DNA from 4 places in the Amphritea sp. GJ51-11 genome. Region 4 is predicted to be linked to each of the others. Evidence: predicted binding sites of a transcription regulator. Region 4 holds the regulator's gene; each other region holds the start of a gene.

The links. Region 4 encodes sigma-54, which starts transcription at its own class of promoters, with help from an activator protein. Its sites were predicted from a motif close to TGGCACNNNNNTTGCTNT; they were not measured.
Positions count from the first base shown of each region.
Region 1: the regulator sigma-54 is predicted to act here: its motif matches at 1,601-1,618, upstream of AC0L4K_RS11540 (ammonium transporter).
Region 2: the regulator sigma-54 is predicted to act here: its motif matches at 2,848-2,865, upstream of flgF (flagellar basal-body rod protein FlgF).
Region 3: the regulator sigma-54 is predicted to act here: its motif matches at 2,732-2,749, upstream of AC0L4K_RS10960 (HyaD/HybD family hydrogenase maturation endopeptidase).

Region 1 is NZ_CM147881.1:2,564,720-2,572,352, reverse strand. Features, by position in the region: gene rlmKL (bifunctional 23S rRNA (guanine(2069)-N(7))-methyltransferase RlmK/23S rRNA (guanine(2445)-N(2))-methyltransferase RlmL) at 1-1,510, shown strand, start outside; gene AC0L4K_RS11540 (ammonium transporter) at 1,795-3,003, shown strand; gene gltA (citrate synthase) at 3,358-4,638, opposite strand; gene sdhC (succinate dehydrogenase, cytochrome b556 subunit) at 5,153-5,530, shown strand; gene sdhD (succinate dehydrogenase, hydrophobic membrane anchor protein) at 5,524-5,871, shown strand; gene sdhA (succinate dehydrogenase flavoprotein subunit) at 5,873-7,633, shown strand, end outside.
Region 2 is NZ_CM147881.1:3,592,885-3,600,517, reverse strand. Features, by position in the region: gene flgC (flagellar basal body rod protein FlgC) at 1-104, shown strand, start outside; gene AC0L4K_RS16170 (flagellar hook capping FlgD N-terminal domain-containing protein) at 135-806, shown strand; gene AC0L4K_RS16165 (flagellar hook protein FlgE) at 822-2,780, shown strand; gene flgF (flagellar basal-body rod protein FlgF) at 2,944-3,687, shown strand; gene flgG (flagellar basal-body rod protein FlgG) at 3,724-4,509, shown strand; gene flgH (flagellar basal body L-ring protein FlgH) at 4,532-5,206, shown strand; gene AC0L4K_RS16145 (flagellar basal body P-ring protein FlgI) at 5,226-6,320, shown strand; gene flgJ (flagellar assembly peptidoglycan hydrolase FlgJ) at 6,329-7,396, shown strand; gene flgK (flagellar hook-associated protein FlgK) at 7,481-7,633, shown strand, end outside.
Region 3 is NZ_CM147881.1:2,448,472-2,456,104, forward strand. Features, by position in the region: gene hybE ([NiFe]-hydrogenase assembly chaperone HybE) at 1-103, opposite strand, end outside; gene AC0L4K_RS10940 (rubredoxin) at 103-333, opposite strand; gene AC0L4K_RS10945 (hydrogenase expression/formation protein) at 333-1,208, opposite strand; gene AC0L4K_RS10950 (thioredoxin domain-containing protein) at 1,254-1,682, opposite strand; gene AC0L4K_RS10955 (HypC/HybG/HupF family hydrogenase formation chaperone) at 1,687-2,001, opposite strand; gene AC0L4K_RS10960 (HyaD/HybD family hydrogenase maturation endopeptidase) at 2,001-2,684, opposite strand; gene AC0L4K_RS10965 (HigA family addiction module antitoxin) at 2,867-3,139, opposite strand; gene cybH (Ni/Fe-hydrogenase, b-type cytochrome subunit) at 3,249-3,941, opposite strand; gene AC0L4K_RS10975 (nickel-dependent hydrogenase large subunit) at 3,991-5,799, opposite strand; gene AC0L4K_RS10980 (hydrogenase small subunit) at 5,799-6,878, opposite strand; gene prpF (2-methylaconitate cis-trans isomerase PrpF) at 7,568-7,633, opposite strand, start outside.
Region 4 is NZ_CM147881.1:611,050-618,682, forward strand. Features, by position in the region: gene AC0L4K_RS02630 (YhdP family phospholipid transporter) at 1-403, shown strand, start outside; gene yjgA (ribosome biogenesis factor YjgA) at 526-1,056, opposite strand; gene mgtE (magnesium transporter) at 1,080-2,429, opposite strand; gene AC0L4K_RS02645 (HPr family phosphocarrier protein) at 2,557-2,826, opposite strand; gene rapZ (RNase adapter RapZ) at 2,843-3,700, opposite strand; gene ptsN (PTS IIA-like nitrogen regulatory protein PtsN) at 3,705-4,148, opposite strand; gene hpf (ribosome hibernation promoting factor) at 4,173-4,463, opposite strand; gene AC0L4K_RS02665 (RNA polymerase factor sigma-54) at 4,524-6,035, opposite strand; gene lptB (LPS export ABC transporter ATP-binding protein) at 6,057-6,782, opposite strand; gene lptA (lipopolysaccharide transport periplasmic protein LptA) at 6,782-7,330, opposite strand; gene lptC (LPS export ABC transporter periplasmic protein LptC) at 7,320-7,633, opposite strand, start outside.

The DNA.
Region 1 (7,633 bases), 2.0 Mb from region 4:
GCAAACCTTGCTGGAGGAGGCGCGGGAGCGCCGTGACGTTGGTCTCAAACAGGTGGCAAGTCGTTTTGAGGGCTTTGATGCGGATGCGAAGGTGTTGGGGATTGCGCGGGATAATGCGCGCCGTGCCGGTGTCGAAAATCTGATTCATCTTGAGCGCCGCGAATTATCTCGATTATCGCATCCCGCCATTGATACCGCAGGCTTGGTATTAACGAACCCGCCTTATGGTGAGCGTTTAGGGGATGAGCCGACCCTGTTTTTCCTTTATCAGCACCTTGGCGAGCGCTTGAAAGCAGAGTTTACCGGTTGGCAGGCGGCGGTTTTTACCGGCAACCCTGAACTTTGCAAGATGATGAAACTGGCGTCGGATAAAACCTATAAGTTGTATAACGGTGCGATCCCTAGTCAGCTACAAATCTTTAATATTCGCGCCCGTAGTGAGAAAGAGGTCGCGGCAGCCAGTAAGCCTGTGCTGGCCGCGAAGGCTATGCCTGAGGTGGTAACGGAATCCGTTGATGATGCGGTGGCAGACGCTGCGCCTGTTGTATTAAGCGATGGCGCGCAGATGTTAGCTAATCGATTGAGCAAAAATCTGAAGCAGTTGAGTAAGTGGGCTAAACGTCAGAATATCACTTGTTATCGATTATACGATGCTGATTTGCCGGAATATTCCGCCGCCATCGATATCTATAATGATTGGGTGCATGTGCAGGAATATCAGGCGCCTAAAAGTGTCGATGTGGTTAAAGCCTTTGCGCGTTTGCAAGAAATTGTCGCGGTGTTGCCAGCGGTGCTGAATATCCCGGCGGAGAATATTATTCTCAAGCAACGGCGCAAGCAGCAGGGGACTAATCAATATGAGAAGCAGGATCAAACCGAACGCTTTATTGATATCACTGAAGGGGGTTGTCGGATTCTGGTTAACCTAGATGATTATCTTGATACTGGTTTGTTTTTGGATCATCGTCCGATTCGCTTGCAGATTCAGCAAGAGGCGAAAGGCAAAGATTTTCTTAATCTATTCAGTTATACCGGCACAGCCTCTCTGCACGCTGCCAAAGGTGGTGCACGGTCGACCACTAGTATTGATATGTCCGCCACCTATATGAACTGGGCTAAGAAAAATTTTGCCCTGAATGGCTTTGCCGAAGCGCGTAACCACTTTCTGCAGGAAGATTGTGTAAAATGGCTGCGGGCGCAGAAGGGTGAGGGCTATGACCTGATCTTTATGGACCCGCCTACATTCTCCAATTCAAAGCGGATGCATGATGTCTTTGATGTGCAGCGTGATCATGGGGAGCTAATCAGTCTAGCGATGGGTCTGCTGCGTCCCGACGGTAAGTTGATTTTCTCCAATAACTACCGACGCTTTAAAATTGATGCGGTATTGTCTGAGCGCTTTAAGGTGGTCGATATTACCCGTAAAACGATCGACCTGGATTTCAAGCGTAACAGTAAGATTCACCAGTGCTTTGAAATATCCGCTAAATCTGAGATTGATGGCGATTAATGCTTAGATGACGCTGCATGTTAAAAAAACCACCTCGCGGTGGTTTTTTTGGCGCGTTTAGGCTGCGTTGAACTGGTGCGTTGATTAGATTGGCATGGTCTATGCTTTATATATTGCGCCTTTTTGGAGCGATTTTGGCTATTGTCGATAAACCCTCGCTATCAGGTTGATATAGAGGGTTGCTGCCAGCATCCAAACTATTCTAATAAAATTTAAATGCACTATTTAGGTGCTGATGATAGAAGTCAGCCTTAAATGAGTGCGTTATTCAGCAGGAGATCTCCGTGGAAAGCGTTAATAGTGCTGTAGAAACACTCGTCCAGAGTTCAAATACGTTATTTATTCTGATGGGGGCGATCATGGTGTTTGCCATGCATGCTGGGTTTGCCTTTCTTGAGGTAGGCACAGTACGGCAGAAGAACCAAGTGAATGCGTTGGTGAAAATAATGACGGACTTCGGATTTTCCGCAGTGGCTTATTTTTTTATCGGCTATTGGGTGGCGTACGATGTGACGTTTTTTCAGGATGCGGAAACGTTATCTCAAGGTAATGGCTATGAGTTGGTTAAATTCTTCTTTCTGCTGACCTTTGCGGCAGCAATTCCCGCTATTGTCTCGGGTGGTATTGCTGAGCGGGCGCGGTTTTGGCCCTTCTTGATTGCCTCGTCGTTGATTGTTGGTTTTGTTTATCCATTTTTTGAAGGCATTATCTGGAACGGTAACTATGGTATTCAGGATTGGCTTGAGGCGTCTTTTGGTGCTGCATTTCATGACTTTGCTGGATCGGTTGTGGTACATGGCGTCGGTGGTTGGTTAGGTCTTGTGGCGGTGATTATGTTGGGTATCCGTAAGGGGCGTTATCGCGGTGGCAAGTTGGTGGCGTTTCCGCCATCGAATATTCCGTTTTTGGCGCTCGGTGCGTGGATTCTATGTATCGGTTGGTTCGGTTTTAATGTGATGTCTGCGCAGACGCTGGAAGGTATTTCGGGCTTAGTGGCGGTGAACAGTTTGATGGCGATGGTTGGTGGTATTATCGTGTCATTGCTGTTGGGTAAAAATGACCCGGGTTTCATTCATAATGGGCCTTTGGCTGGGCTGGTGGCGATCTGTGCGGGTTCCGATATTGTCCATCCTATCGGTGCGCTGATAATTGGTGGTGTAGCTGGAGCATTATTTGTCTGGATGTTTACCATCGTGCAAAACCGTTGGAAGATTGATGATGTTCTCGGTGTGTGGCCATTACACGGTCTCTGTGGTGCCTGGGGCGGGATTGCGGCCGGTATCTTTGGCTCAACCGCGTTAGGTGGTTTGGGCGGTGTCAGTCTGCTGACGCAGTTGGTCGGTACTGGGATGGGTATTGCTATCGCGGTGGTCGGTGGTGTTATCGTTTATGGTGGGTTGAAGGTCGTTATGGGGCTGCGGCTTGATGAAGAAGAGGAATTCAGCGGTGCGGACCTCTCTATTCATAATATTGAGTCGGTATCGGCTGACTAAGCTTGCATAAACACTATGCTTAAGCCTGCCTCAGCGGGCCGATTAAAAAACCAGGCTTGCCTGGTTTTTTTGTGTTTATGGCATAGGTGTTGAAAGCGGTTAAGTTTTTGTTGCTTGAGTGGTGAGGTTGTTGAAAAGGCCTTAGGATTGATCTTTAGGGTTTTGTTGGGTTGTTCTTCGTTTTGCCGGTATCTGGGGCTCATGACGGGCTTGGGCTGTGCTGCGAACTGTGCGGATTAATGATCGTGCTGTGGCTGTGGTCATCGTGTGAAGGAGTGGTTGGTGTGGATCTGTGCGTGCATTATTGAAGAGACAAAAAAAGCCGCTAGTAGCGGCTTTTTTGTCTTTGGCGTATTACTTCTTAGGGTAATCGCGTTGTACAGGTCCTGTGTACAGCTGACGTGGACGACCGATTTTGTTCGGGCTGCTGTGGAATTCACTCCAATGGGAGATCCAGCCGATAGTACGTGACAGCGCGAAGATAACGGTGAACATGTTAGTCGGAATGCCGACCGCTTTAAGGATGATGCCTGAGTAGAAGTCTACGTTTGGATAGAGTTTGCGATCCACGAAATATTGATCTTCTAGGGCGATCTGCTCGAGGCGTTTAGCGATCTTCAGCAGAGGGTCATTTTCGATGCCTAGCTCAGCCAGTACTTCGTCGCAGGTTTGCTTCATCACTTTGGCGCGAGGGTCAAAGTTACGGTAAACCCGGTGACCGAAGCCCATTAGGCGGAAAGAATCGTCAGGATCTTTAGCGCGCTGGATGAACTCTTCGATATTGGATTCATCACCAATTTCGTTCAGCATGGTCAGCACGGCTTCGTTTGCGCCGCCGTGGGCAGGGCCCCAAAGTGCAGCAATACCGGAAGCGATACAGGCGAATGGGTTAGCGCCAGAAGAGCCAGCCAGACGCACGGTAGATGTAGAGGCGTTTTGTTCATGATCTGCATGCAACAGGAAGATCTTGTCCATCGCTTTGGCGAGCACAGGATTAGTGACATAGTCAGAACATGGGTTGCCAAACATCATTTGTAGGAAGTTGTCAGCATAGTCCAGATCGTTACGTGGATACTGGAATGGCTGGCCGATGCTGTACTTGTAACACATGGCCGCAATCGTCGGCATTTTAGCAATCAGACGGTAAGCGCAGACTTCCCGATGATGCGCATCATCGATATCCAAGGAGTCGTGGTAGAAGGCCGACAGTGCGCCCACAACGCCGACCATGATAGCCATTGGGTGTGCGTCACGGCGGAAGCCGTTAAAGAAGTGGAGCATCTGTTCGTGAACCATAGTGTGGTTCTTAACAGTATCGACGAAGGTTTGCTTTTGCTCGGGAGTTGGTAGTTCTCCATTCAGCAGCAAGTAACATACTTCGAGGTAATCAGAATTTTCTGCCAGCTGCTCAATCGGATAGCCACCGTGCAATAGAACGCCTTTGCCACCATCGATGTAGGTAATAGCGGAATCACAAGCCGCAGTAGAAACAAAGCCAGGATCGTAAGTGAACAGGCCTTTACCAGTCAGGGCGCGTACATCAATAACATCAGGTCCCATAGTACCGGTGTAAACCGGTAATTCGAATACCTCGTCGATGCCGTCGACTGTTAAGCGTGCTTTTTTGTCAGCCATTATAGGCTCCTATCATTTCTGTTTAATCTGAATGACTTTATAAATTGTAGTAGGGTAATTTTGTCGCCACAGCAGGGTTTGCAGTTAATCCTGTGGGCGCACGGCCCTTAATTATCAGTCACAGTCTAAAGGGTTTAGCTCGTAACAGGACCCTGACACTATAGTGAGTTGAATGCGTTTGTCAATTCAATTACGCCTCCTTTTATTGCAATGCAGCAATGCGCTAAGCCTTTGTATTAGCGCTCTAACAGGAAAATTAAATTAGCTGAATAATCATTTGGTTGTAGGCGATTAGAAGGCTGTGTGCAGTATAAAAAACACTAGACAATAGACGTAGAAACAGTGTTGGTTAATTGTATTGCGACAATTTGCTGGTATACTCCGTTTCCAGCTTGCATTGCTCATTTCGGGATGGGGTGCAGGCGCTGGACCGAGGTACTTATCTTTGTCTTTGTACACTACCTTTAACAACCTGGCCCTGCAATTGGGCTTAACATAAGTGTGAACAAGAGCCGTGAACGAGAAAAGACCCGTAAACTTAGATCTACGAACTATTAAACAGCCACTTCCGGCTATCACTTCCATACTGCACCGTGCAACGGGGCTAGCGTTGTTCTTTGGCGCTTTCTTTATGCTGTATGCACTTGGAATGTCTCTTGAGTCCGAGCAAGGCTTTAATGCTGCTGCTCAGATGTTGACTGAGAGCTTCTTCGCGAAGCTGATTGCGTGGGGACTGGTTTCAGCGTTGCTGTATCACTTCTTTGCCGGTATCAAACATCTAGTAATGGATTTTGGTCATTGTGAAGAGTTAGAGAGCGGTAAGATGGCTGCCAAGGTTACTTTGGTGGTATCTGCTGTTGCTATTCTGCTGGCAGGAGTATGGATATGGTAACTTCAATTACAAGTTTTGGCCGGAGTGGGCTATACGACTGGATGATTCAGCGTGTAACTGCTGTTGTGCTGCTTGCTTTTACAGTTTTTATGATGGGCTACATGCTGTTCAATCCAGATTTGGATTATCAGCAGTGGAGTGAATTGTTCAGTTGTACCGCTATGCGCATTTTTGCATTGCTGGCGATACTGTCTATGGCGGCTCACGCCTGGATCGGTATGTGGTCAATTTCAACTGACTACATCAAGCCAACTGGCATTCGCTTCTTGTTCCAGTCCGCTTGTGGTCTCTTGACGTTTATATACGTCGCTTGGGGCGTTCAGATTCTGTGGGGAGTGTAAGATGAGCAGCAAGTTACGTACGCTGACTTTTGACGGTATTGTCATCGGTGGTGGTGGCGCAGGAATGCGTGCCGCACTGCAATTGGCCCAGGGTGGCCTCAATACCGCGTGTATTACTAAAGTATTTCCAACCCGTTCGCACACCGTATCAGCACAGGGTGGTATTACCTGTGCGATTGCGAGTGTTGATCCGAACGATGATTGGCGCTGGCACATGTACGATACCGTTAAAGGTTCCGATTATATCGGTGACCAAGACGCTATCGAATACATGTGTTCTGTTGGCCCTCAAGCGGTATTTGAGCTAGACCATATGGGTCTGCCGTTCTCCCGTACTGAAGAAGGCCGTATCTACCAACGTCCGTTTGGTGGTCAGTCTAAAAACTTCGGTGAGGGCGGTCAGGCTGCTCGTACCTGTGCTGCCGCTGACCGTACGGGTCACGCACTGTTGCACACGCTGTATCAGGCGAATATTAAAGCCGGTACGACCTTCATGAATGAATGGTATGCGGTTGATCTGGTCAAAAATAAAGACGGTGCAGTTGTTGGTGTTATCGCTATCTGTATTGAAACCGGTGAAACGGTTTACGTTAAAGCGAAAGCTACGGTGCTGGCTACTGGCGGCGCTGGACGTATCTTCCAGTCTACTACCAATGCTCTGATCAATACCGGTGACGGTATGGGTATGTCTTTGCGTGCGGGTGTGCCTGCGCAGGATATGGAGATGTGGCAGTTCCACCCAACCGGTATTGCGGGTGCGGGTGTACTGGTGACTGAAGGTTGTCGTGGTGAAGGTGGTTACCTGGTCAATAAAGACGGTGAGCGCTTCATGGAACGTTATGCGCCAAACGCCAAAGACCTTGCAGGTCGTGACGTTGTTGCACGTTCAATGGTACTTGAGATCCTAGCGGGTCGTGGTTGCGGTGAAAACGGCGATCATGTATTCCTGAAACTCGATCACCTCGGCGAAGAAGTCTTGCAGTCTCGTCTACCAGGTATTTGTGAGTTGTCTAAGACATTCGCTCATGCTGATCCCGTTAAAGAGCCTGTGCCGGTTGTACCGACCTGTCACTACCAGATGGGTGGCGTTGCCACTAACGTTGGTGGCCAAGCGATTGGTCGCGATACGGACGGCAATGATTATATCATTGATGGTCTGTTTGCTTGTGGTGAAGTGGCTTGTGTATCAGTACACGGTGCTAACCGCTTAGGTGGTAACTCACTGCTTGACTTGGTTGTCTTTGGTCGTGCTGCGGGTATACAAATCGAGAAGCAGATGGCTGAAGGCTACGCTGTTGATGATGCAACTGAAGCTGACATTGAACAAGCGATGGCACGTCTGAATCGTCTGAACAATTCTACCGGTGGTGAGCGTGTTTCTGAGGTTCGTGCTGATCTTCAGAAAACCATGCAGTTGTATTTCGGTGTATTCCGTGAAGGCGAAAGCATGGAGAAAGGCCTTGAGATGCTGAAGGAGATTCGTACACGTGTCTCTAATCTGCACCTTGAAGATAAGTCTAAGTCTTTCAACACTGCACGCATCGAAGCCCTTGAGTTGGAAAACCTGATGGAAGTTGCTGAGGCAACGGCTATCGCAGCACTGACACGGACGGAAAGTCGCGGCGCTCACGCCCGTAATGATTACACTGAACGTGATGATGTTAACTGGTTGTGCCACTCAATGTTTGATCCGAAGACCAAAGAGATCACTAAGCGTGATGTAAACTTTGCTCCGAAGACCATGGATGCATTCCCACCAAAA
Region 2 (7,633 bases), 1.7 Mb from region 4:
AGATGGCGGACATGATCTCTGCGTCACGCTCTTTTCAAATAAATGCTGAGATCATGAATACAGCTAAACAGATGATGCAACGGGCACTCACTCTGGGGCAGTAAGCCCAGAAAGCCTGATGTGAGGTATATGTTATGAGTGTTAACGACGTTTCAGGAACGCAATCGATCTACGATCAGATCAATACGCAGAATCAGAGCAGCACTACATCGACTACGTCGAGTAACGATGATAGTGAGATGTTTATGAAGCTGATGATTGCGCAGCTACAAAATCAGGACCCAACCAGCCCGGCCGAAACCAGCGAATTCATGCAACAGATTGCCAGCATGAGTACGGTTGAGAATATCGCCAAGCTGAATACAACGATGGAAACGATGTCTGCATCGCTACTGTCGAGTCAGGCGGCGCTTCAGGCATCATCGATGATTGGTCAGGATATTTATGCCAATACCGATGTGGCGAAGGTGGCCGAATCGGGTGAAATTCGCGGCATCGTTGAGTTGCCGGTTAGCACAGAAAATTTACGTGTCTCTATCTATGACAGTGCTAATAACCTGGTCGATGAAGTTGAGATGGGTAGTCAAAGTGCCGGAGACCATTACTTTGCTTGGAGTGCGGGGGATCGTCCTGCCGGTGAGTATCGAGTGGTTGCTGAAGCACAGGTTGATGGAAATTACGAAACAGCGAGCAGTTTTATTGCTTATAACGTCAATAGCGTCACGCTGGGGCAGAATGGTATCGGCATGAAAGTAAATACCGATGCGGGCTCAGTCGACTTTAGCGATGTGAAACGAATAGGTTAAAACGGAGAGAATATCATGGCGGGTTTTAATACTGCGATAACAGGTTTGAAAGCGGCGTCGACTAATTTAGATGTGACCGGCAACAACATCGCTAACTCCAGTACCGTTGGTTTTAAAGCCTCCCGTACCGAGTTTGGTGATATCTATGCAACCGCAGTGGTGGGGGCGGGTTCAAGCAATGTTGCGGGCTCCGGTGTTACCGTCACGGATATTGCACAAAACTTTGAAGCAGGAACCACCGAGTTCACCAGTAACAACTTGGACCTTGCAATTAATGGTTCTGGTTTCTTCCAGTTAGATGATGGTCAGGGTGGTGTAACCTATACCCGTGCCGGCGCTTTTGAGCTGGATAAAGATGGCTATATTGTGTCCAAAACAGGTAAGTATTTACAGGGTTATGGTTTGGATTCTGAGGGCAACCGCTTGCCGATTCAAAACTTAGCAGTGGATCAGAAAGAGAGCCCACCTAAGGCAACGAATAACATTGGTTTGTCCTTCAATATTAATGATGGGGCGGATCCGACGTTGTTAAGCACGCCTTATGATAAAGATGAACCGGCGTCGTTTACCTACAGCACAACGGTCAGAACCTTTGATAGCCTAGGTAATGAAAATACTATTAAATACAATATGGTCGAGCAACGCCCTGTTAGGGATGTTTATACAGTTGATGTGACTTTTCCTGACACATTAACTATCAGTGGTGTTGATGTGGACTTTGATGCAGCAGGGATCCCAGATCCAATTCATCTGCAGACGCTGAAGAATAACGATAACCGTATTGATACCTCGACGTTACAGTTTACCCAGGACGCTACTGCGGCGGCGGGTGTGGGGTCGGTAAGCTTTGAAACCTATGCTAAATACAGTAGCTATGGCGATATGCTGATCAATGATAGTGCTGGTGTGAATATTACTCCTGAACCAACCGAGCGTGATGCCAACGAAAACTATTCTTATACGCTGGCGGTACCAACGGCAGACACTAAGCTGGAAATCGGCGGTGTTGCGATTGAAATATCTACTAGCCCTTCCGCTCCAACACTGAATAATATTGCGGATCTGATTACCGCGAGACAAACTGATATCAAAGATCGTAACCCTAATGTTGAGTCGGTCACCGTGGTAGAAGAGGGTGGTGATTTTCGCCTCGATATTCGCTTTAAAGCAGAATACGGCAACATCGGTTCTGAATTCAGTGTGACAGAAACCGATATAGCAACCGGTGCTGCTAGTACAACAGTATTGACGGCTGATGCGGATAGAACATTTGAAGGTGATGATTCTTATCGTGGTCAGTATCAGATGTATGCCTACCTGAATGGCACTGAGTTGCTGGATATCGGAAAGAGCGTTGACCCTGGCGAATCAGGTTTTTCAGTTGATAGCGACGAAACGCTAAGTGAGGTTGGTTCGGTCATGCTGGGTTTCGATCCCACCTCTGGTTTTTTGAATAGTGTTAATGGTACGAGTTTTGCCCAAGGGGCAACGGCACCGGCATTAACTGTTGCGGGTGCTGATCCAGCGAATACTGAAACCTTGATTGATCTAGATCTGTCGAATAGTACTCAGTTTGCTTCTGCATCCATTGTAAAAGCCTCCTCTCAGGATGGTTATACTAAAGGTGATTTGATCGGCGTCAGCTTTGCTGAATCCGGTGAAATGGTGGCGAGTTTCTCTAACGGTGAAACCCAAAATTTGGGTGTGGTAGCCTTCGCAACCTTTGAAAATCAATCAGGTTTACAGCCTGCCGGTGATACTGAATGGGGTGCAACGCTCACTTCTGGTAGTGCAGTACTTAACCCGCCGGGTACGGGTCTGAATGGTAGCTTGCGTTCTGCTGCACTGGAGCAGTCAAACGTCGATCTGTCGACAGAATTGGTAAGGTTGATCGAGGCACAGCGTAACTTCCAGGCGAACTCGAAAACACTGGAAACACTGAATACTGTGACTCAGGCGATTCTCCAAATCTGATTCTTGGATTTAAGTGTATTGATACTAAGGCGACCTCGGTCGCCTTTTTTGCGTCTAAATGACAGGTTGGCACAAGCATTGCATTTTACCTGTTAGTAAATTTAAACCACTAAAGCGGCAATTGATGACCGTTTTAGTGTGAAGGCGGCAAACGGGGTATCCAATGGATAAAGTGTTGTATCTGGCAATGAGCGGCGCGCGCGAAAATATGCGCTCTCAGCAAGCCCACGCGAACAACCTTGCAAATGCGACGACAACGGGTTTTAAGGCTGATTTCGCCCAAGCACGGGCGATGCAGGTTGAAGGAGATGGCTTTGCTTCAAGGGTATATGCCATGGCTGAACGTCCAGGCACCAACATGTCCACGGGCACGCTGATGCAGACCGGGCGATCAATGGACGTGGCTATCGATGGCGATGGCTGGATTGCAGTGATGGATGCTGAAGGTAATGAAGCCTATACCCGTCAGGGTGAGCTGCAGATCAATAGCCTAAACCAACTCGTTACCCACGCAGGCGATCGGGTGATGGGTAATGGCGGCGTACCGATCACTTTGCCACCCTTTGAACAGCTGGATATAGGCGGTGATGGCACGATTACCATCCGACCTGCCGGTGATGCGGCTAATGCATTGGCGATACTCGATCGTATTAAATTAGTAAATCCTGAGGCGGGTGAACTGTTTAAAGGCGTGGATGGCATGATGCATGCCGGCAATAATCAGCCGCTGTTGCCGGCCGCCGATGTGAAAGTTCGTTCCGGTTTTCTTGAATCAAGCAATGTTAACTCGATCTCAGAGCTGACATCGGTTATCGATTTAGCCCGTCAGTTTGAGATGCATGTGAAGATGATGAAGACCGCAGAAGAGAACTCCTCAGCGGCTACTAAAATATTGTCACTTCAATAACAGAATAATGATGAATAACGCAGGTGGAGAATAAGTATGCATGGAGCCCTATTTGTAGCAAAAACGGGTCTGAGCGCGCAGGATACCTCCCTGAAAATTATTTCCAACAACTTGGCAAACGTCAGTACCGTTGGATTTAAAAAAGATCGCCCAGTTTTTGAAGATCTGATGTATCAGATCCAGCGTCAGCCCGGTGCGCAGACCGCTGAAGAGTCGCAACTGCCCTCAGGCTTACAGTTAGGCTCCGGTGTGCGGGTTGCTGGCACGCAAAAGCTGTTTCAAGAAGGCGAATTGGAAACGACGGGTGAATCCTTCGATATCTCTATTCAGGGCCGCGGCTTTTGGCAGATCACCATGCCTAATGGTGAAACCGGTTATACCCGACACGGGCAGTTTCAGCTGAACTCTGATAATGAAATCGTTACCTCTGAAGGTTATCTGTTAGAGCCCGGTTTGACGTTGCCTGCAGAAGTACAGTCGATGACCGTTGGTGTGGATGGTGTGGTCAGTGTGGTGGTGCAAGGCAGTCCTGACTCGCAGGAAATTGGCCAACTGCAACTGGCTGACTTTGCTAACCCTCAAGGGCTGCAATCCTTTGGGCAAAACCTCTACCTAGAGACGGCGGCGAGTGGTAATGCAACGCTGTCAAACCCTGGTGAAGGGGGGACGGGGCAGTTACGTCAGGGCATGTTGGAAGGCTCTAACGTCAATGCCGTCGAAGAGCTGGTGAATATGATTACCACTCAGCGGGCTTATGAGATGAACTCTAAAGTAATCTCCACCGCTGACCAGATGTTGTCCTACGTGACGCAGAATCTGTAAACCTGAGTAGAGGAGGTAACCGATGAAATTACGCCTAATCATGCTGGCCGCCGCTCTGATCTTAGGGGGCTGTACGAGCACCGCGCCTAAGCCTGATAATCCGCGCTTTGCTCCGGTACGCCCTCAGGCGATGCAGGCTCCACGGGAAATTACCGGCTCGATCTTTAACGCCGCCACCAGTAATAGTCTCTATGGTGATGGCCGGGCGCATCGGGTAGGTGACATTATCACGATCGTTTTGGAGGAGAGCACCTCGTCAACGAAAAGTAATAAAACCTCGGTGGATAAGTCGAACTCACAAACCCTGGCATCGCCTACCATCTTTGGTGTGCAACCGACTATTTTAGGTAAGCCTTTGAGTATCAGTAGCGGTGACTCAAATACAGAGTTTGAAGGTGAAGGCTCATCCGATATGAGTAATAGCCTCGATGGCAATATCACCGTGACTGTGCATGAAGTGCTGCCTAATGGCTTGATGATTGTTAAAGGTGAGAAGTGGTTAACCCTGAATCAGGGCGATGAATATATCCGCGTCAGCGGTATGATTCGGCCACAGGATATCTCCAGCAGTAACACTGTTAACTCCACTCAGTTGGCCGACGCGCGGATTACCTATAGCGGCTCGGGTGCGTTGAATGATTCCAACTCGATGGGTTGGTTGTCGAAATTCTTTATTGGTCCATTGTGGCCATTCTAAGCGAATGATGCGGAGAAAAATGATGACTCGTTTCTGGATAATCGCTTTAACTGCCGTGTTGTTAAGCGGCACGGTTAATGCTGAACGCATAAAAGACCTAACCTCTGTCGCTGGGGTACGTAGTAACCAGTTGGTTGGTTATGGTTTGGTGGTGGGTTTAGATGGTACGGGTGATAAAACGTCATTTACCTCGGCCACCTTTCGCAATATGTTGAATAACTTCGGTGTGGCCATTCCGCCGAATATTAACCCCTCGTCAAAAAATATTGCGGCGGTCGCGGTGCATGCAGACTTGCCGCCCTTTGCCAAACCGGGTCAGGTAATTGATGTCACTGTATCGACTATCGGTGATGCCAAAAGCCTGCGCGGTGGTAGTTTGATTATGGCACCGCTGAAAGGAGCCGATGGGCAGATCTATGCGATCGCTCAGGGTAATCTTGTGGTCTCAGGGTTTGGTGTGCAAGGCTCTGACGGTTCACGTTTATCACTGAATGTTCCTAGTGTTGGCCGTATCCCGGGTGGGGCTTCGGTAGAGCGTACTGTGCCCAATGCATTTGGCCAAGGTGATAGCCTTGTACTGAATCTGAACTATGCTGACTTTACTACTGCGCGGCGAGTCGCCGAACAGGTCAATAGTTTGCTTGGCCCCGGCATGGCACAAGCGATGGATGCAACCTCTATTCGGGTTTCAGCGCCCCGCGATCCTAATCAGCGGGTATCATTTCTCTCGGTGCTCGAAAATCTTGAGGTACAGCCGGCACAGGAAGTAGCGAAAGTGATTATTAACTCACGTACCGGCACCATTATCATTGGTCAGAATGTTCGCGTATCTCCGGTGGCGATTACTCACGGCGGCATGACCGTTGCGATCACCGAGGATCTCAATGTCGACCAGCCCAATGCGTTGGCGGGTGGTGATACCGTGATAACCCCGCGCACCGGTATTGAAGTGGATGCTGGCAGTGGCCATATGTTTGAATTTTCCCCGGGCGCTTCACTACAAGATATTGTTGAAGCGGTGAATCAAGTAGGTGCTGCGCCGGGTGACTTAATGGCTATTCTTGAGGCGCTACGGCAAGCCGGTGCCCTGAAAGCTGAATTAATTGTGATCTGAGGCTGACAATGAAAACCGATTCGACTCAACATGCCCAGCTATTCACCGAATTAGGTGAGATGAATAAGCTACGTCAGCAGGCCAAGGACAAGGATCCAGCAGCACTGCAGGCGGTGGCTGAGCAGTTTGAACAGCTGTTTCTTAATATGTTGGTCAAAAGTATGCGTGAGGCGAATGCCAGTTTTTCTGAGGATAGTTATTTCAACAGCCCGCAGGTGGAGTTTTATCAGCAGATGGGCGATACCCAGCTGACCAAAGAGATCGCCGAAAATAAAGGTTTTGGTTTGGCTGAAATCTTGGTACGGCAACTGGGCGGCAATATCGATCCGCGCATGGGCGAAGAGGAAGAGGATAATCGCCTCAAGCCGTTGTCAGAGTCGGAACGGATGTTAAATCGCACCGTCGATACTGCTGCGAGTATGGCGGCATCCGCTATTCTAGGTCAGGCGCAAGCTCAGGCACGGGCAGCCGAAAAAGCCGAGGAACTGGACGGGCAGCAGAGTGCTGTGAGCGCACCCGAAACAGACGTGAAGAGTGTTACCACGGAGCAACTTAAGCCTGAGGCCGAATCACAGCCGCAGCGCTTTGATAGCCCTGAGCAGTTCGTGGCGACATTACTGCCATTGGCTGAGAGTGTGGCTGCAGAGTTAGGTGTCGATCCTAAAGTGTTATTGGCGCAATCCGCGTTAGAGACCGGTTGGGGACGTTACTTGGTTCAGACCCCTGAAGGGACGAGCCATAACCTATTCAATATTAAAGCGGATAGCCGCTGGTCGGGTGAAAAAGCTCAGGTGGGAACCGTCGAATTTCGTGATGGGGTTGCTCAGCGGGAACAAGCAGCATTTCGGGTGTATGACTCCTATGAACAAAGCTTTAGAGATTATGCCGATTTTCTGCGCGGTAGTGCGCGTTATCAAGAAGCATTGGAGCAAGCCGGCGATCCTTATCGCTATCTCAGTGGCTTGCAGCAGGCGGGCTATGCCACTGATCCTGAATATGCAGCGAAGATTAGTCGAATATTTGATGGGGATGTTCTGGCCGGCCTGAATGCCGGTTCAGGCACTAAAGAAAGTTAGCCGTTGGCCGCTATAGAGAGCAGTATCAAGGTGAAACCTGTCTGCTCCCTGCTTTGCCGATAGAGTATTCCCGGGAGTTTATATATGTCCAATTTGTTAAATATTGGTAGTCAGGCGACGCAGGCGAACCAGTCGGCGTTGAGCACTATCGGTCAGAATATCAGTAATGTGAATACTGACGGCTATAGCCGTCAGCAGGTTAACTTGGTTACCCGGCCTGATTCCGCGGGCGTGTTC
Region 3 (7,633 bases), 1.8 Mb from region 4:
CTACCGCTTTAACCTGTAATTTGTGATTAAGTACCGCCACCCCCTCCATTTTGGTATGGAGAATATCGTTATAGCGGGACTCAATCAGCGCCGTCTCAATCATCAGTTATCCAACACCATAAACTGATCTCTATCGCCATCGCACTCCGGGCAACGCCAATGTTCTGGTAGTTGGCTAAATGGCGTACCCACCGCAATTTGCCAAACGTCATCGCCCTGAGATGGATCATAAACATACCAGCAGATCTTACACTCCAAGCGAGTATTGTCGCTCAGTTGATCATTCTGCCCCAGATAACTGCCCTCAAATCGTTGCCCCGGTTCACTGCTCATCACACTAAAACCTCTCTGATCTCTTTGAGTCGTAACGCGCTGTCTTGCAAGTCTTCTGGGGCGGCGCACACCACTGCAGGCATATCTACCACTTCAAGGGTATCCAGAATCAGGTGGTCAGTTGAATTAAAATACTGCACCCGCCAGATCGGCTTGATCGCGGTGCTGCTAATGCGGCAATTACCATAGCCCCTGGATAGCACTACCAATGACCCCTGACCTAAATACTCTTCGAGCAACTGATGATCCGCCGGTGAGAATGGCAGTAACGACAGATTGATCACATGGGGTTCATCGCCGACCTGATAACGATCACTCTTATGCTGCAACTCAATTAACACCGGCGGAGCATTCAAAACACCTACCGGCCATGCTGCCTGCTCAACCGCCAATGGCTGTGCTTGGGAAAAGGCATACTCGCGAGCTACGGTGGGCACATCGGCAATCTCAAGGGTTTCCCGCAACTGCCGACCATCAGCATCCATATAACGCAAACGCCATACACCAGCTAACACCGTCTCCTGCGCCCTCACCTCTCCACCGCTATGATCTTGGGTTTTACAGATCAAACTCACCTCGCCTTCACCAAGGATTTGATTGATCAACTCGAGTCCATCGGCAGAGAGTTTATTCAGGTCGAGACTGATCACCGGTTGCTCAGGAGTATAGCTATCTAATTGCTGTTGCAGATGCTCCAGTAACGCCAGTGTTTCAGGGCAACTTTCTAACTGCTCCGTATCCGGCAACATCGGAATATCATAGGTATGCATCTCCTTGGGCATCGGCATATAGTCGAGCACAGCATCATCATCGCTGGCGCGTTGGCTACCGGGGCCTACGGGCATATTGATCAGTGGAATATCAGCCTGGTTCATCTTCTCAGTCCTGTCGTTGTGAGTCTTATTGTTCACGCGAGTACATCAACCGCACGGCGAATGCGATGAAGGATTAACCACCACCGGAATACCAATACCGGGATTACGGGTTGGCTCTCGCTGCAGTAACGATTCGATATCCCTCAGGTAAAGATCCCAGTCCTGCACTTTACTGATCGCCCCTAAATAACGGCCCTGCTTGAGCAGCACAAGGGTCGGCCAAACAGTAAAGTTATAGCGTCCCTGCAGACTCTTTTCCGCATCACGGTGAATTACCGCAGGGACTAATTGAGGAAAAACTTTCAACAGTTCGGGCAGAATCACCGCGACATCCAACGACTCAGGAAAGCGGCTAGAATCTTCCGTAAAGAACAGCACCGAGTAAGGTTGCTGCTGAATAAAGTCATCGACGTTAGCGTGATCCAGTAATGGATACCCTAACTCACTCGTTAAGCGTTCAATCAATACAGACATACCTTTATGACTCCTCTATTGAGCTGCGAAGATGCTCCGGCAGCTGTGGCTCCCGTTGGACAAGATCGGCGAACACCCGATCAAGATCGACCGCCTCCCCTCGCATAACACTGCGTAAAGCATTGACAGCCTCCGCGGTTTCTTTCGCCTGCTGAACGCTAAGATGTTCACGGGCCGTGCCAAGAAATACTAATACCCAGCTACCCAACGCTAATTCGCCCACCAAGCTCAGGTCCACCGTTTGCTGTTCACCATCAGCCTCGCACACCGCCTGCAAACCGTTACAGCTCACAACTTGCATAGGGATACCGATACACATCAGTCTTGACGCTCATTAAGAAAGCGCTCATCACCGACCCGACAAGCATCGGCCTCTGAAGGACGTTCGGCTTCATAGCGATGTTGCTGTAATTCTGTCGGAGCCAACTGCTCTTGGGGTGGCAGAGGCTGCTGACGAGGCTGAGGGATAACCCCAAAACCCTGTAGGTAATCCAAGGCGGTACGAATGGCTGGATCCACTTGAGCCTGTACGGCAGGCCTTAAACTGCCGCCAAAGTCCTCAAGCTCAACCGGTTGCACACCAATCAAAAGCAGATGCTGCGGATAGTTACCGGTAAACTCCGACATCGCTAACACCTCCTGAAAACCGGTCTGGTGTAAGCTCATCTTTTTTGCCCCCATATATTTAGGCACATCATCACCCTGAATCACCTTCATGGTGCCGGGAGCCAAGCCATAATCAATGGCATCAAACACCACCAGCAGGTCGCAGCGCTGCACATGCTGCACCAGGTAAAGCCCTTGCGTGCCGCCATCCATCACTTCAACATTGTCAGCAAACTGATAACGCTGATGCAGGGTTTCCACGGCTCGAATACCAAAGCCTTCGTCGGCCCAGAGCAGATTACCGATACCCATAATGATCACCCGCAATGGCTGCGTCTGATCCGCTGAATTGACTGACCCACTGCTTCCGCTAAGTTCTGATTGAGATCCTGACATGCGACCTACCACTCCCTGCACCGATTATGTTGTTACTCATCACTAAGACTACAAGCTTTATGCCAATTCGAACGATTTCGCCGAAGCACCTAATATGGGGGTGTTACAGAGGGGGTTACAGCCGGCAGGAGAAGACTAAGTGGATAGTTAGTTATCAGTTTGGTATCTAGGTGATCAAATCTTTAGCTTGATTCTCGTCCCACTTGATACAGATCCCAACGTTGTTGTTTTTCCAACCAAAACATCGGCGAGGTCTGAAAGAAGTGAGCTAATCGTAATGCGGTATCGGCGCTAATTGCTCGCTGGCCGTTAACAATTTCATTGACCCTGCGGCGGGAAATACCTAACTCTTTAGCCAAACGGGACTGGCTGAGATGCAGCGGCGTTAGATAGCAGCGTTCCAGAAGGGCGCCGGGGTGCTCAGGGCGTCGTCCATGAAACCGTAGCGGCTGCATCAGCGTCTCCTCGACTGATTGATAAACAAAAAAGGCCGGAGCATGGCTCCGGCAAACTCACTCGCCTGTGATTCATAGCGCATAAATCACCCGATCATCGATCACTGATTCAATCGGGGCGATTATCTTTAAACATACGCCAGCCGCCGATCATGGTCGAAATCAGACTCTGCCGCGACATAATATCTTCACGAATAGCAACATAGACATGCATCATGATAAAGGTGACTAGATACCACATACCCAGATGGTGCCAAGTATGCGCATCCTGACTCTGCCCCATCAAGGGAATCACCCAACCAAACAGCGTATCCGCCCAACTACCCCGCCCGAGTCCTTCGGCGTACAGCGCAAATCCGGTAATGATCATAAAGGTGATACCGATGACAAAAAAACAGAACATCGACAGCTGACCCAACGGGTTATGACCAATATATTTTTTCGGAGTTTTCTCAAGAAACAGATACCAGCGCACCTCATGGAGTACCTCTTTCCACCACCTCTTACTGAAAAAAGGGACCAGGAACAGCTCCCGGGAATGGCTGTTACCGACAAAAGCCCAATAGATGCGCCCTAAAAAACCAACCGCCACAACGTAACCGGCAGCAAAGTGCGCAAAGCGAATATAGCCCATCAGAAAGTGATCACTGGCTTCACCGGGCATCGTTGGCAAAGGCGAGCCAATAAAGTAACCGGTGATACACAGTACAATAATCGACAATACCGTTGTCCAGTGCCATAGACGCAGCGGCGCCTCGTACACATACACCGCGGTCTGCGTTCTCTGTTTGATTGTTTCCATAGCATACCTCCAACATACGGGCCGCAGGGCGACCCGCATGGGGCTCGTCTTAACGAATTTTGACCTTAGTCAGCTCTTGACCATCTTCAGACATCACATGGGTAGAACAGGCCAGACAAGGATCGAAACTGTGCAGCGTCCGCAGTATTTCAACCGGTTCATCCGGACGCTCCATCGGCGTATTCATCAAGGCCGCTTCGAATGCACCGATATTGCCCTCACCATCGCGCGGCGAACCGTTCCAGGTAGTCGGTACAATCGCCTGATAGTTTTCGATTTTGCCATCCTTAATCTTAATCCAGTGACCTAGCGCTCCCCGGGGCGCTTCGTTAGTACCCACCCCGATCGCCTCTTTTGGCCAGCTAGCCGGATCCCATTTTTCAACATTGGCGGTCGAGCTATCACCATTCTTGATATTGCCAACCAACTGATGCCAATCATCCAACATCGTATCAACACATAATTGACACTCCAGCGCCCGTGCCAAAGTACGACCAAGAGTAGAAGGTAGGAACTGCTTTAAGCCCAATGACAAGCCTGTATTTTGATTAAAGGCGGCTAACGAACGGTCCACTTGATCCTGTACATAATCATTACCCGAAGCATACGCGATGATATACCGTGCCAACGGGCCCACTTCCATCGCGTGCCCTTTCCAACGTGGCGCCTTAATCCAGGAATATTTAGCGCCTTCATCGATCTCTTTGATATTAGTGCGACTGCCGACAGTATTCGGCCCTAGCTCAAACTTAGGCGCGGTTTCACCGTCCCAAGGATGCAGACCTTTCTTATCACCTTCGTAGGTGTACCAAGAGTGATCAACAAACTCTTTGATCTGTTCAGGATCGCGGACATCGACCTCATGTACTTCGTTCCAGTTACCATTGACGATCGCGCCACCCGGCAATAGATCGGTGGATTTGTCATAAGGCACTTTTTGATAGGTGCCGTAAGCCAATACATTCTGCGAGGCTAACCCACCACCATAGAGCCAGTCTTTATAAAGGCCGGCAATGGCCAACACGTCCGGCAGATAAACATTGTTGGTAAACGCTTGAGCTTCTTTAATACGCTGCAAAACAAAGTTAAGCGAGGTCATATTCACCGGCGCACCGGATGCACCAATCCCATCGATATTAATCGCGCAAGCAACCCCACCCACCATAAAGTTAGGATGTGGGTTTTTACCGCCAAAGATCGTGTGAATTTTGACGATCTCTTTCTGCATATCCAACGCTTCAAGATAGTGAGCCACCGCCATCAAATCCGCTTCGGGAGGTAATTTATAGGCGGGATTATCCCAATAGCCGTTAGAGAACAGCCCGAGTTGACCAGTCTCAACAAACTTTTTTAATCGCGTTTGCACATCTTTAAAATAACCAGGACTCGATTTTGGATGGTGCGGTGATACCATTTTTTGTAGATCTGAAGTCCCTACTGGGTCGGCCTTCAAAGCATTAACCGGGTTAACCCAATCCAGCGCGTGCAGGTGATAGAAATGCACAATATGATCATGGGCCTGCAGGGTTTTATCCATCAAATGACGTATCAGGTGCGCATTCAACGGAATTTGAATACCCAAGGCATCTTCAACAGCCCGCACCGATGTCAGTGCATGGGTACCGGTACAAACACCACAGATTCGTTCTACAAAGGCCCATGCATCACGGGGATCACGACCTTTTAGAATCACTTCTAGCCCGCGCCACATCGTGCCGGTCGATACCGCATTACGGATTACATTATTTTCATCGACGTTGACTTCACAACGCATATGCCCTTCGATCCGGGTCACGGGATCAACCACAATACGGCGACCAGAGTTATCAAGATCGTTAGTATTCATCGGGGTATTCATTATTCCTGATCTCCTTTGTGCTGCGCCCGCTTAATGGCACTCACGGCTGCATGCGCCGCCACGGCCGCGCCAACACCACCGGCAACCGCCATACCGATCTCATCGGCATTTTTCTCAATACCAAACTGGGGAATATTGGTTAGGCGGTCATAGAATGAGCCCTTATCCCAGAAACCATCTTCAGAGCAACCGATACAACCGTGACCGGCCTGAATCGGGAAGGAGGTGCCTTCGTTCCAGCGCACCGTTGAGCAGGCGTTGTAGGTGGTCGGCCCTTTGCAGCCCACCTTATAGAGGCAATAACCTTTGCGCGCACTTTCATCATCCCAATGCTCAACAAACTGACCAGCATCAAAATGCGGACGTCGATAGCATTTATCATGAATTCGTTGGCTGTAAAACATCTTAGGACGACCCTGACGATCCAGTTCGGGCAACCGACCAAAGGTCAACATATAGGTGATCACCCCAGTCATCACTTCGGCTATTGGTGGGCAACCAGGCACTTTGATAATCGGCTTATCGGTAATCACTTTATGGATTGGCACAGCTTGTGTGGGATTAGGTCGAGCCGCCTGTACACAGCCCCAAGATGCACAAGAGCCCCAAGCGATAACGGCGGCGGCATCTTTGGCCGCATGTTTCAATTGATCAAGAAAAGGCTTACCGCCGACAATACAGAACATACCGTCTTCGTTAAGCGGAGGATTACCCTCAACCGCCAGAATATATTTACCTTTATATTTCTGAATAGTTTCTTCTAGCGCCGCTTCTGCCTGATGACCTGCGGCGGCCATTAGCGTGTCATCGTAGTCGAGCGAGATCATCGACAGCACGACATCTTTCACCAACGGGTGTGCCGAACGGATAAAGGATTCAGAGCAACAGGTACATTCCAAACCATGCACCCAGATAACCGGGGTGCGTTCCTTCGTTTCCATTGCATGGGCAATACGGGGGGCAAACGCCGGCCCCAGACCCAATGCAGCAGCCGTCAGGCTACAGTACTTCAGAAAACTACGACGCGTAATTCCCTGGCGTCGCATCACTTCATAGAAGGTTTCAATCGATTGAGGCATTGCGGTTATCTCCGTCAGCAGGCTCGCCTTGTGGAAGGTGCAAAGAGTCCGCTTTACGATCGGCTCATCCTCTGCCCGGAGGAAATGCAAACGCTAAGGAACTGTTCGTACCGTCTCTCGTTATTATTAATCTTATTGATTTCAGCAAATTACGTTCCAACTCGACCAAGGCGTTGATCCACGGGTGCTACAAAGCATTCACTCATACTCAGAGGACAACTATCTATCCAGCCGTTCACCAAAGCGGTTAATCACTTGCCACCGTGATTGACGCCCTATAGATGGGTCAACACATTTACGATGAATCTAAAATTATGAGCACAATCGACGTGGGGCCAACATGGATGAACGGTGATAGACATGCTTAGGCGATATAGCGAACCCATAACACGAGATCGCTAATCTGCCGTGATCACAGCAAAAGCAACACAGGGAATATGATGAGCGTCACAACAGGTGACATACAATCATGGAAAGGAAAACGAAGAAGCAAGACAAACACAAAAGAAGCGTTAATCGCTCATTGAAAAAATATAAAAAAAGGCCCCGCACGACGGTGCAGGGCCTAAGCGTGAAGTGAAACGCACGATCCTTGATAGGGAGGCCCGAACGTCTGACTGCCACTTCGACAGGGAAATATGCCGGCGATCGCAACTGTCGCCGGACATATCATTCATTTCATCAATAGATCAGAAGCTGTTACCGGGAATACGTACAAAACCTTCCATCAAGACTCGAGCGCTACGGCTCATTAC
Region 4 (7,633 bases):
CAAGCTTAATTTTGCGGATCTATTCGCTAAAGGGGTTAGTTTTGATCGTATGCAGGGGGATTATCGGATAGTGGATGGTGTTGCTTCGACAAATACGCCTTTCGTTATGCGCGGCCCTTCGGTTGATATGGCGAGTAGTGGTGATATTGATCTGGTTAATGAGACCGTGAATCAGCAGATGGCGGTAACCTTGCCGGTGACCGATAATATTCCGTTAGCTGCCGTGTTATTAGGTGCGCCGCAGATTGCTGGATTAGCCTTTCTGTTGGATAAGTTGATTGGTGATGAGGTGAAAAAGGAGATTGCCACCGTCACCTATACGATGGAAGGGGACTGGAGCGACCCGAAAGTGGAATTGCTCCTGAGGCCTGATGCGAAACAGAAACAGGATGGTCTTAAATAAAGACTTTAACTCAAGATCTGAAGTAACGCTCTTAAGTAAAGCCTTACTGCGTTATTGCCCGCCGTGATCGAGGCCTCGCTTGTGAGTGACCTCGATCGAAAGCCTCGCTGAGCGGTGACAACTTATACGTCAGCTCGTTCGCGCAGGTATTTAAATAGCTTTTTCGCTGCGACTGGAGGCTTGCCAAGGCTGGCTTCTTTTTTGGCGTTGCGCAATAGCTGGCGCAGATGCTGAATATCAGCCCCGGCATCTTCGGTTAAATAAGCTTGCAGATCGGTGTTATCACCCAGTATTAATCGATCGCGCCAGCGTTCCAACTTATGAAAGATCTGTAAATGGGCTTGCTTGCCGGCATCGAACTGATCTACTGCTGTTTGTATTTCGTCGGCATCTTCGCCGCGCATCAGTCGGCCGATGTACTGCAATTGGCGTCGAGTGGCCTCAGAGCGTGGCTGAAGGCGCTGTGCCTCCTCTATTGCCACCCGCAAAGTATCACTCATAGGTACTTTGGCTAGTTGTTCTTTGTTCAGTTCAGGCAGTTTGGCACCCAGCTCTTGTAGGTGTTCCATCTCCCGCTTACGCTGGGATTTTGACACCCACTCTTCATCGAACTCAAGTTCGTCATCGGGGCGGAAATCGTCATTTTGACTCATAAAACTCTCTTGTGTAGGCCGTTCTAGCTATAAAAAAACGCAGCTAGACCGAGGAATGCAAAAAATCCGACTACATCAGTAATCGTGGTTAGTAACACACTGCCAGCTAATGCCGGATCAATACCCCAAGTTTTTAGGAGGATCGGCAATAGAGTACCTGCCAGTGCGGCTGCGAATAGGTTAATCATAATAGCACAGGCGATGATGATACCGATGGTTAGGTCTTCGAACCAGAGGATCGCGATGACCGCAACGACCACGGCCCAGAGTAGACCGTTCAATAGACCTACGATCATTTCACGATTCAGCAGCCAGCCCGCATTGGAGCGCTCTACATGGCCTAGTGCTTGGCCACGAATCATCAGGGTTAAGACCTGGCTACCGGCAATACCGCCCATACTGGCGACAATTGGCATTAATACGGCCAGCGCCACTACCTTGCCGATGGTTTCCTCGAACAGGCCGATGACCGCAGAGGCGAGAAAAGCGGTAATCAGATTAATACCTAGCCACACGGCACGGCGGCGGGTGGTTTTCATAATAGGCGCGAAGGTATCTTCATCTTCGTCCATACCCGCCATACTCATCAGCGAGTGGTCTGCATCTTCCCGGATAACATCGACCACGTCATCGATGGTGATACGTCCGAGTAGCTGATTGTCTTCGTCAACCACGGGTGCAGAGACCAAATCTTCCTGTTCGAATAGTTTGGCGACCAGTGTATCTTCCATATCCGCCGGGATAGGCGGTTTATCGGTGACCATCATCTCTCGTACGGTGCTGGATGGGTCGCTGACCAACATGCGCGTCAGAGGGAGGCTGCCGATATAGGTGTCTTTTCGGCTGACGACAAACAGGCTATCAGTCATATCCGGGAGTTCAGCGTGTCGTCGTAAATAACGCAGCGCCGCTTCAATCGTGATATCGGGCCGGATGGTGATGGTATCGGTGTTCATCAAACCGCCAGCGGTATCTTCCGGATAGGAGAGTACTTTTTCCAGTCGTTCGCGGTTTTGATGATCCATCGAGCGCAGCAGTTCGTGCATGACCGTTTCCGGTAGCTGCTGCATCATATCGGCTAGATCGTCGGGTTCGAGCGATTCAGAGATGGCTAGCACCTCTGAGGTATTCATCTTACTGAGGATCTCGGCTTTTACATCATCGCCGAGTTCCTGCAAAACATCCGCTTCGATGTCTTTATGGATCATGCTCCAAAGTAAGCGCCGTTCTTTAGGCGGTGACTTCTCGATTAGATGGGCGACTTCGGAGGGGCGTAGTGTTTTATTTAGGGTGTAACGTATCTGTCTGAAAGCACCTTCTTCAAGGGCTGTGTTCAGCTTATCCAGTTCACTTTCGTTTACATTGGCGTTCATGGCCGGACCCCGGTCAGACAGATAGAGACAGATTGCCTTGCAGTCAGTCAGTGATCACCGATAACTGCAGCATTAATCGTTGTGGGCATTATAGCGTATTGTTTTTAAACGAATAGAGGGAGGGCGGTTATTCTTCTTCATCAAACCGGTTGTTGATCAGTGCAACAATGGCATCCATCGCCTGTTGTTCGTCTTCACCGCTGGTAGAGATATTCAGCTCAGTGCCTTTACTGGCGGCTAACATCATGACCGACATAATGCTTTTGCCATCCACCTGTCGGCCATCTTTGGTGAGCTGGATATCGGCTGAGAAGGAGGTGGTTACATTGATCAGCTTTGCCGCCGCCCGGGCGTGCAGGCCCAGTTTGTTGATAATGGTGATCTTGGTTTCCAGCATTGATTAATACCTTTAATCAGTTCAGTTCGCGGTGGCGTATCTGGACATTATCCATAGTTGTTCGGAAATGACCAGCGAGACATTCGCTGATAAAAACAGAGCGGTGTTGACCTCCCGTACAGCCTATGCCAACACTGATATAACTGCGATTATTTTTTTCAAACAGTGGCAGCCACTTTTCTAGAAAAGCGGTGATGTCAGCGAGCATTTCTTGCACTTCAAGCTGTTGCTCGAGGAATTCTATGACCGGTTTGTCTTGGCCGCTATAACCTCGCAGGTGAGGCAGCCAGTATGGGTTAGGCAAACAGCGCACATCGAAGGTGAAGTCTACATCCAGCGGGATACCGTGCTTATAACCGAACGATTCGAATTGTAATGACAGTTCTTGCTCTTGTCGTTGGGCAATACGCAGTTTAATACTGTCTCTGAGTTCATAGAGTGACAGGTGGGTTGTATCAATACGGATATTGGCTAAATCGGATACCGGTTCGAGTAACTTTTTTTCATAGCTGATCGCCTGCTGTAAACCTTGGGAATCATTGGACAGGGGGTGCTTACGCCGAGTCGTACTGTAGCGTTTTAGCAGGGTTGTCTCTGAACTATCGAGGTAGAGTATTTCGCAGTCTAGTGCGTCTATTTCCCTCAGTTGTGTATAAATATCGGGAAACTGTTTCAGGTTGCTGTGTTGGTTACGGGCATCGATACTGACGGCAAGCTGATTAGGATGGTCTGGGTCGGATAAAATCTGATTGACCAAGTCAGGTAGCAGCGGGGCGGGAAGGTTGTCGATGCAGTAGAAGTTAACATCTTCCAGTGCTTGCAGGGCGGTTGATTTACCTGACCCTGAGCGGCCGCTGATGATAACTAGTTTCATCTGGCTAGACCTGCCTAGCTCCGGTGGCGACAGTGAAGAGTTCTTCAGCTGAGCCCGCGTTTCTAAGTTGCTGACGGAAGGATGCCTGACTGAATAGCTCGGCAAGATTACCCAGCGTTTGTAGATGTTGATCACAGGCTTCGGAGGGCACCACCAGAACGAAGAGTAAGTCGACCGGGCTGCCATCAATGGCATCGAAGTCGATCGGTTCTTTTAACTGAATAAGTAGCGCAGTGGCTTTCTCACACTCATCCAGACGACAATGGGGAATGGCCACGCCTTCACCGATGCCTGTACTGCCGAGTCTTTCACGGCCAAGTAGGCCAGCAAAGATCGTTTCAGTTTCAAGCTCAGGGTGCAGATCGGAAATCTGTTGGCTGGCAATTTCGAGGATACGTTTTTTACTACCCCCTCTAGAGCACAGAGTACTCCAGAGGGCGCTAATAATTCTGAAATTAGCATCGTATAATAGTTACTTGTGAGTTTTCATCTTTTCTTTGTGTTTAATGATCTGACGGTCAAGCTTGTCGATCAACCCATCGATGGCGGCGTACATATCTTCTTGTTCGTCGGAAGCAAACAGCTGACCACCGGCTACGTGAATTTCACCATCAGCTTTTTGGCGCGTCTTCTCAACGCTTAGAGTTACCTGTGCATTGGTGATGTTATCGAAATGCCGCTCCAGCTTCTCAAATTTATTCTGAACATACTCATTCAGGGAATCAGTCAATTCTACGTGGTGACCGGTAATATTGATCTGCATGGTAATCTCCTAGTGTTATTGTACCGGGTTGCCGCCCGGTTCCCATGATAAAAAAAGTCATTAAACTAAACGTTTTCGTTCATTAGAAGGTGGAATGCTAAGCGATTCTCTATATTTTGCAATGGTTCTTCGCGCAACATTGATACCTTGTTCCTCAAGCAGTTGGGCAATCTTGTTATCGCTTAAGGGTTTTGTTGGACTTTCAGCGACCACCAATTTCTTGATGAGCGCCCGAATAGCGGTCGATGAGCAGGTGCCACCGTTCACTGTAGTGACATGGCTGGAGAAAAAATACTTCAGCTCAAATATACCCCTTGGGGTATGCATATATTTCTGGGTGGTCACCCGAGAGATGGTCGATTCGTGCATTTCGACCGCCTCAGCGATATCGTGCAGCACCATCGGACGCATCGCCTCATCGCCATGCTCTAGAAAACCTTCTTGGCGGTGTACAATTTCACGGGTGACCTTCATTAAGGTATCGTTCCGGCTTAATAAGCTTTTGATAAACCAGCGAGCTTCTTGTAGATGGTTTTTCAGATAGGTGTTGTCAGGGCTGGTATCAGCGCGTCGGATCAAATCTGCATAGCCATCATTAATGCGTAGTTTAGGCGCAACTTCCGGATTCAGGCTTACCTGCCAGACACCTTTTTCTTTGTAAACCAGCACATCGGGAATAACATATTCCGATTGCGAGCTAGTGATCATTGAGCCGGGTTTAGGGTTCAGGGTGCGGATCAGGTTGATCGCCTGTAGTAACTGTGGCTCTCGCATCCGGGCTTTGCGCATCAGCTGTTTGTAGTCATGATTACCCAGTAAGTGGATATATTGAGTGACTAGTTTTAGCGCTTCGTTGCGATATTCGGTGTCATTGGGTAGTTGCTGTAGCTGAATGGCTAGGCACTCGCTTAGATCGCGTGCGGCTACGCCGGGTGGATCAAACTGTTGGATGCGTCGCAGTACCGCTTCGATTTCATCCAGTTCAATGCCGTTAAGTTGCTCATCATCCTGCTGATGGAAATATTCCAGGATTGAATCGAGTTCAACGTTGAGATAACCGTCAACATTAATGCCGTCAATAATATTGGTGGCGATCAGTTCGTCGATGGGACTCATCGGCGTGAGGTTTAATTGCCAGTTCAGGTGATCTTGCAGGGTTTCATCCGCAGTGTCATTCGACTCCATCTCCATATCGGAGAAATCATGGGATGATGAAGATGAACTAGAGACCGTCTGATAAGTGTCTTCCCAATTACTATCGGTCGATAGTTCATTGGGAATATCTTCATTCCAGTCGCTATCGGTGGCTTGAATCTCTTCAGACTCGGTGGTTTTGGCCGATGCTGAGACGGATTCATGATTGCTGACTTCTGCATCAGAGCTCGCTTGCTCGGCGGCATTATCTGAAGCGCTATCCTCTTCCGTTACTTCTAGCATCGGGTTCGATTCTAGTGCTTCCTGAATCTCCTGTTGCAGATCAAGCGTCGATAATTGCAGCAAGCGAATCGCCTGCTGTAATTGTGGGGTCATGGTCAGATGCTGACCCATTTTTAGTTGTAACGCTTGTTTCATAGAGAGTCGCTTATATACCTGTTACAGCTTGAATTGCTCACCGAGATAGGCTTCCCTGACCTGCTGGTTGGCAAGAATATCCTCTGGCGATCCTTCTGCAAGAATATAACCTTCACTGACGATGTAAGCTTGTTCGCAAATATCCAGTGTTTCGCGAACATTGTGATCGGTGATTAAGACGCCAATCCCCTTACTTTGTAAGTGCTTTACGGTTTGTTTTATATCACTGACTGAAATTGGGTCAACACCGGCAAAGGGCTCATCTAACAAGATAAAAGTGGGCTCAGTTGCCAGTGCGCGGGCAATTTCAACCCGTCGCCGTTCTCCACCGGAGAGGCTCATTCCCAAACTTTTCGTTAGATGGGAGATATGAAACTCTTCCAGTAGTTCGTCTAATTTTTGTTTACGCTCAGTCCGGCTCAACTCTTTACGGGTTTCCAGAATAGCCATCAGGTTATCATGGACGCTGAGTTTTCGGAAAATGGAGGCTTCTTGTGGCAGGTAACCAATACCTTTTCGCGCTCGGCCGTGCATCGGCTCTTTGGTTAAGTCCAATTGATCAATTTTGATCCGGCCTTTGTCGGCTTCCACTAGCCCAACAATCATGTAAAAACAGGTTGTCTTACCCGCCCCGTTAGGCCCCAATAAACCAACGATCTGGCCGCTATCGACGCTCATCGAGACATCTTTTACAACTGCGCGGCCTTTATAGCTCTTTGCTAGGTTGAGTGCTTCTAGTCGACTCATTAGTTGTTGAGTTCCCCAGTAGCTGTAGTTTCAGATTCATCCAACGGTGTTGCTTTAGGCTGAATGACAATCTGTACACGTTCGCCGTTAGCGCTCTCATCCCTGAATGCATTTACTGTGCTTTTCTTCATATTGTAAACAATTCGGTTACCGCTAAATACATCAGCCCCTTGCGAGACTTTTGCCTGGCCGGAGATGGTTAGCTCTTTTGTACGAATATTGTAATCGAGAACCTCACCGTATGCATGGGTTACCTCTTGGTCGGCGGCAGAGCGTTGTTGGAACTCGGCGGGGCGTCCTTTGGCAATAATCATGCTGATGGTGTTGTTGGTTTGTCTTAGTTCTATGCTATCACCGCTGACTTTCATGCTGCCCTGTGTCAACAATACATCGCCTTTGTAGAGAGTGATGCCGGTTTGATCATTACGCGTCGCGCTGTCTGCTGTGATGTGAATTGCTTTGTTGGCATCACCGGGTAGAGCCATTGCCACCGGTTGCCAGCTGAGCAGGACCACGCATAAGGCTTTGCTTATACGGTTAATTAACATGATATACCCCGGTAACGTCTGACAGGAGGTTAAGAATGCCACTGTCGGTGTCGATTGTCATGCCCACGCTGGTGGTTGTGCCCGAAGGGCTTGTGATAGTCACCAGCTTATCGGTCTTGGCAATATTGTCTTGTGGCTGAATAATTAATGTTTCGGTACGTAGGCTGTTTGCCACTGCCATATTAGGGTTGTCTTGAAATAATACCTCGCCTTCGAGAATAACGCTGTCATCGTTGTCGCTGATGAGTCCTCTGAGGCTGCTGATCTTACGCGTGGGCTGCTGAGTGTTGTATATTTGCATCT